Linked DNA regions of Cytobacillus luteolus. The protein of the gene in region 1 interacts with the protein of each later gene in a pairwise test. Links are inferred from orthologs where the notes say so. Each region holds a gene or a part of one and is shown in the gene's direction. Other genes may lie near its edges. The genes, in order: asd and def.

What was found.
Region 2: the proteins of asd (region 1) and def interact in binary tests that used the Escherichia coli proteins (3 or more experiments, as listed by UniProt). The link is inferred for Cytobacillus luteolus from one-to-one orthologs.

Annotation. Positions count from the first base shown.
Region 1 is NZ_JAGGKM010000002.1:282,215-285,339, reverse strand. What follows is about bases 249-3,034. They hold asd (aspartate-semialdehyde dehydrogenase), read left to right. Parts: upstream 249-1,009; coding sequence 1,010-2,059; downstream 2,060-3,034. Other genes in these bases: dapG (aspartate kinase), read left to right, coding at 2,107-3,034; J2Z26_RS06235 (dipicolinate synthase subunit B), read left to right, coding at 262-861; dpaA (dipicolinic acid synthetase subunit A), read left to right, coding at 249-260. In the rest of the region: more of dpaA, read left to right, coding at 1-248; more of dapG, read left to right, coding at 3,035-3,125.
Region 2 is NZ_JAGGKM010000002.1:383,971-387,278, reverse strand. Bases 215-3,183 are described here. They hold def (peptide deformylase), read left to right. Parts: upstream 215-1,446; coding sequence 1,447-1,920; downstream 1,921-3,183. Other genes in these bases: rsmB (16S rRNA (cytosine(967)-C(5))-methyltransferase RsmB), read left to right, coding at 2,876-3,183; fmt (methionyl-tRNA formyltransferase), read left to right, coding at 1,933-2,883; priA (primosomal protein N'), read left to right, coding at 215-1,404. Outside these bases: more of priA, read left to right, coding at 1-214; more of rsmB, read left to right, coding at 3,184-3,308. UniProt on the Escherichia coli protein: Removes the formyl group from the N-terminal Met of newly synthesized proteins. Requires at least a dipeptide for an efficient rate of reaction. N-terminal L-methionine is a prerequisite for activity but the enzyme has broad specificity at other positions.

The DNA of each region.
Region 1 (3,125 bases):
ATGCTGATGTGTGTATAAATACAATCCCACACCTTATTGTAACAGCCAGTGTTATCTCAAAAATGCCGGCTCATACCCTTATCGTCGACCTTGCTTCTAAGCCAGGTGGAACAGATTTTAGGTATGCAGAAAAACGTGGGATCAAGGCATTATTAGCACCAGGTCTTCCTGGTATCGTTGCACCTAAAACGGCTGGTCAAATTGTTGCCAATGTTTTGTCACAAATCCTTTTAGAGCACCATAAAAGAGAGGAGAAATAATATGAAATTTAAGGGAAAACGTATTGGTTTTGGTTTAACAGGTTCTCATTGTACGTATGATGAAGTAATGCCAGAGATAGAGAAGCTTGTAAAAGAAGGTGCAGATGTATTACCTGTTGTTTCAAATACAGTTAAAACGACGACAACACGTTTTGGAAAAGGCGAAGATTGGATTAAACGGGTAGAAGAGATTACCGGGAATAAAGTGATTGATTCAATCGTTGCAGCCGAACCACTTGGTCCAAAAATCCCTCTAGATTGTATGGTCATTGCACCATTTACTGGGAATTCAATGAGCAAGTTCGCAAATGCAATGACAGACTCTCCTGTCTTAATGGCTGCTAAAGCAACCCTAAGAAATCTAAGTCCAGTTGTACTTGGAATATCTACAAACGATGCACTAGGGTTAAACGGTGTAAATTTAATGCGTTTGATGGCTACGAAAAATATCTATTTTATCCCTTACGGCCAAGATGCACCAATGAAAAAGCCAAACTCGATGGTCGCGCGTATGGGATTGCTTCAAGACACTGTACTTGCTGCAATGGAAGGTAAGCAACTGCAGCCTGTTATTATTGAGAAATTTCGAGATAGCGAATAAGAAATTGAACTGTTACAATAAGAAGAGAAGAATGATTTTATTTATGTAGTAAAATTCTTCTCTTCTTTACTACGTGAATATGATAAAATATATTTTACTGGTAAAAAATGAACAACGTTTATTTTTGATTTTTGGAGGGGTAATAATAATGGCACAACCGAATGGGTTACATGTAGCAGTAGTTGGAGCAACCGGTGCAGTAGGTACACAAATGATTCAAACTCTGGAAAGCCGCGACTTCCCTATTGCAAAACTTACACTTTTATCATCAGAACGCTCCGCAGGAAAAACAGTACGATTCAAAGGCAAAGACCTAGTTGTGGAAGCAGCCACTCCGGAAAGCTTCGAAGGGGTAGATATTGCTTTATTTAGTGCTGGAGGAAGTGTATCAAAAGAATTAGCACCTGAGGCTGTAAAGCATGGTGCTATTGTTATAGATAATACAAGTGCGTTTAGAATGGATAAGGATGTACCTTTAATCGTACCTGAAGTAAATGAAGCAGAGCTTAAAAATCATAATGGAATAATTGCTAATCCAAATTGTTCAACAATTCAAATGGTTGTAGCACTTGAACCAATTAGACAAAAATTCGGATTAAAAAACATAATTGTGTCCACATATCAAGCAGTGTCAGGTGCCGGAGATGCAGCTATTACAGAATTAAAAGATCAGGCTCAAGCAATATTAGAGGGAAGAGAGTTTACTCCTCAAGTATTACCTGTTAAGTCTGACAAAAAGCATTACCAAATTGCCTTTAATGCTATTCCTCAAATTGATAAATTTGAAGACAATGGTTTTACAACAGAAGAAATGAAAATGATTAATGAGACTAAAAAGATTATGACTTATCCTGAGTTGCACGTAGCAGCTACTTGTGTACGACTACCAGTTGTAACAGGACACTCTGAGTCTGTTTATATTGAAATAGATGAAGAAAATGTGTCAGCAGTTGATATTAAGGAATTACTAAGCAAAGCTCCTGGAGTTGTATTACAGGATGATCCTTCGCAACAGCTTTACCCAATGCCTGCTGATTGTGTAGGGAAAAATGATGTGTTTGTCGGTAGAATTCGTAAAGACTTAGACCGTCCTACTGGTTTTCACATGTGGATTGTATCTGATAACCTTTTAAAAGGTGCTGCGTGGAATTCAGTCCAAATTGCAGAAAGCTTAGTAAAACTCGGTTTAGTAAAATAAATAATTAGTAGTGTCCTATAGACTTATTAATTATATGGGGTGTAAATATGAACATCATCGTCCAAAAATTTGGTGGAACATCTGTAAAGGATGAGAAAACAAGACATTTAGCTAGAAAGCATATACAAAATGCACTGGACGAAGGAAACAAAGTTGTTGTTGTTGTATCGGCTATGGGTCGCTTAGGTGATCCTTATTCAACGGATACCTTACTTGGGTTAATTGACAACAATCTTGCAAAAGTTAGTAACCGTGAAATAGATATGCTTTTATCTTGTGGAGAAATTATTTCAAGTGTTGTGTTCTCCGAAATGCTAAATAGTCATGGGATTAAAGCTACAGCTCTAACAGGAGCGCAAGCTGGTTTCCGCACATCAGATGACTATACAAATGCGAAAATTATTGATATGAAATGTGATCGTCTCCAAAATGAACTGGAGCAACACGACGTTGTTGTTGTGACTGGTTTTCAGGGAGTGGCTAAGAATGGGGATGTTACTACGATAGGCAGGGGTGGAAGTGATACTTCGGCTGCTGCGCTGGGGGCAGCGTTAAATGCAAAATGGATTGACATTTTTACAGATGTTGAGGGAGTAATGACTGCAGACCCTCGAATCGTAGAAGATGCCAGACCGCTATCTGTTGTAACATATACTGAGATCTGTAACATGGCCTATCAAGGAGCAAAAGTTATTCACCCAAGAGCTGTGGAAATTGCAATGCAAGCGAATGTTCCTATTCGTGTAAGATCAACCTATTCCGATTTGCCTGGGACGCTTGTCACTTCTATTGAAAAAGGAAGTAAAGGTAGAGATGTGAAGGAAAGGTTAATTACTGGAATTGCGCATGTTTCAGGTGTAACACAAATAAAGGTTCAAGCAAGCAAAGGTCAATATGATTTACAAACGAAAGTGTTTAAAGCTATGGCTAATGCAAAAATAAGCGTTGATTTCTTTAATATCACGCCAAATGGTGTTGTGTATACAGTATCTGGTGAGATGACTGAAAAGGCGATTGATGTATTGGAAAACCTTGGGTACGAACCTCTGGTTACAAGAAATTGTGC
Region 2 (3,308 bases), 100 kb from region 1 along the record:
AGATTCGGCTCACAAGTCGCAGTATTGCATAGTGGACTTTCTGCCGGAGAAAAATATGATGAATGGCGTAAAATACATAGAAAAGAAGTTAAATTAGTCGTCGGGGCAAGATCGGCTATATTTGCACCATTTGAGAATCTAGGAATTATTATAATCGATGAAGAACATGAGAGTAGCTATAAGCAGGAAGATAATCCACGATATCATGCAAGGGATGTAGCTATATATCGGGGGAAGTATCATAACTGTCCTATTGTACTTGGAAGTGCTACCCCAACTCTTGAATCATTCGCTCGAGCCTCTAAACAGGTATACAAACTTTTAACCTTAAGGAAGAGAATGAATGAGCGTGATTTACCAGCGGTTGAAGTTATTGATATGAGAGAAGAATTAAGGAATGGAAACCGTTCAATGTTTTCAGGTCTCTTATATGAGAAACTCCAAGAGAAGTTAGAGAATGGCGAGCAAATTGTTCTATTTCTCAATAAAAGAGGGTATTCATCCTTTGTAATGTGTAGAGACTGTGGCTATGTGATGAATTGTCCTCACTGTGATATTTCACTAACCTATCATCGTTCGAATCAACGATTGAAGTGTCATTATTGTGGTTTTGAAGAACCATTGCCTAAAGAGTGTCCAGAGTGTAATAGTGAATACATCCGTTTTTTTGGGACGGGTACACAAAAGGTTGAAGAAGAATTATCAAAAATCTTACCTGAAGCAAGGGTAATAAGAATGGATGTTGATACGACAAGTCGAAAAGGCTCGCATGAAAAGCTTCTGACCGAATTTGGAGAGGGCCGTGCGGATATTTTATTAGGAACTCAAATGATAGCAAAGGGTTTAGATTTTCCTAACGTAACGCTTGTTGGGGTATTAACAGCGGATACCATGCTGCATCTTCCAGATTTTCGGGCTGCTGAAAAAACCTTTCAATTATTAACCCAGGTTAGCGGTAGAGCAGGGCGTCATGAACTTCCAGGTGAGGTAATCATTCAAACTTATACACCAGAGCATTATAGTATTACATTAGCCAGTCAGCATGACTTTGACCAATTTTATCTAAATGAGATGATGGTTCGTAAATCGCATGCATATCCGCCGTTTTATTACTTAACACTAGTAACCGTTTCACATCAGGAGTTAACTAAAGTTGTCTCAATCACTGAGAAAATAACATCATTTTTACGCATGCAACTTTCTGAATCAGCCATTATATTAGGGCCGGTAGCATCCCCTATCCCTCGTATCAATGATAGATATCGCTACCAATGCATGATAAAATATAAGCATGAACCAAATCTTACCATTGCATTAAAAACAGTGATCGAAAGATACCAACAGGAAATATCTCAAAATCAATTAACATTATCTATTGATTTAAATCCTTACATGTTAATGTAATCAAACATATCTAATAAAGACATACTTTGTGGAGGAAATAGATTGTCAGTACTGAAACTAGTAGAATATCCAAACGATATTTTAGAAACAAAATGTAAACAGGTTACATCCTTTGATAGTGACCTTATAAAACTTCTAGATTCTATGCATGAAACAATGATTGAGGCTGATGGAGTAGGATTAGCAGCACCTCAAGTTGGCATTGATAAACAAATCGCAATTGTAGAAATTGATGATGAACATGGTCGAATTGACCTAGTTAATCCTGTCATTCTAGAGATGAAGGGAGAACAAATTGGTCCAGAAGGCTGTTTAAGTTTTCCGGGCCTTTTTGGCGAAGTAAAACGTGCTGATTATGTGAAAATAAAAGCACAAGACCACCGTGGACAAACCTTTATTCTTGAAGCAGAAGGTTTTTTATCAAGAGCTATACAGCACGAAATAGATCACTTGAATGGAGTATTATTTACATCAAAGGTCACCCGATACTATGATGAAGGTGAACTTGAAGGGTAGGTTATTGTTAGAATGGAAAAAATTATTTTTATGGGTACACCTGATTTTTCAGTACCAGTCTTACGACAATTAATTGATGACGGTTATGAAGTTGTTGCAGTTGTTACACAACCAGATCGTCCCGTTGGAAGAAAACGTATATTGACTCCACCACCAGTGAAAGTAGAAGCAGAAAAACATGGCATTCCAGTACTACAGCCAAATAAAATCCGTGAAGCGGAAGAGATAAAAAAAGTTTTAGATTATAAGCCGGATTTAATAGTAACTGCAGCATTTGGTCAAATTCTACCTAATGAGATATTAAATACTCCTAAATATGGTTGTATTAATGTACATGCATCATTACTGCCGGAACTTAGAGGCGGTGCACCGATTCATTATTCAATTATCCAAGGTAAAGAAAAGACAGGTATCACGATCATGTACATGGTAGAAAAGTTAGATGCAGGTGATATTTTAACTCAGGTAGAGGTACCGATTGAGGAAAAAGATACTGTAGGGTCTTTACATGATAAGCTTAGTGTGGCAGGATCGAAACTTCTATCAGAAACCATTCCATTGTTGTTAGCTAATAAAATAACACCTATTAAGCAAGATGATGAAAAGGCTACTTTTGCATACAATATCAAACGAGAACAGGAAAAAATTGATTGGAATAAAACAGGAATAGATATTTATAATCACATCCGTGGCTTAAATCCGTGGCCTGTTGCTTATACAACTTTTAGAGGTGATGTTATAAAAGTATGGGCTGGGGAGAAAGTAGAGTATAATAAAGAACAATTTTCACCTGGTTCCATTGTAGGACTCGACGATGATGGTTTTGTTGTGAGTACGGGTAGTGAGATAGGTATTAAAATTACCGAACTTCAACCTGCTGGTAAAAAACGTATGCCAACAAAACAATTTTTACGTGGAAATCAACTTGAAATCGGTGAGAAGTTAGGCGGTCAAGATGAATAAAGGTAATGTACGTGAAGCAGCATTGGAGATTTTACTATCAATCGAGAAAAATCAAGCATATAGTAACCTTCTTTTGAACAAAATGATTGAAAAAAACAGCATAAAAGGAAAAGACATTGGTCTATTAACTGAAATTGTCTATGGCACTATTCAAAGGCGTGATGTTTTAGATTTTTACTTAGCTCCATTTATAAAAAAACAAAAAAAACTGGAATTATGGGTTACTGTCTTATTAAGACTATCAGTATATCAAATGACTTTTTTAGATAGGGTTCCAGACAGGGCAATTTTTTTCGAGGCGGTAGAGATTGCTAAAAGAAGAGGACATAAAGGAATCTCATCAATGGTAAATGGGGTATTACGGACCTTACAACGAGAAGGTGCTCCCTCAATTAAAGAAATTACTGATCCGGTTAAACGTCTTG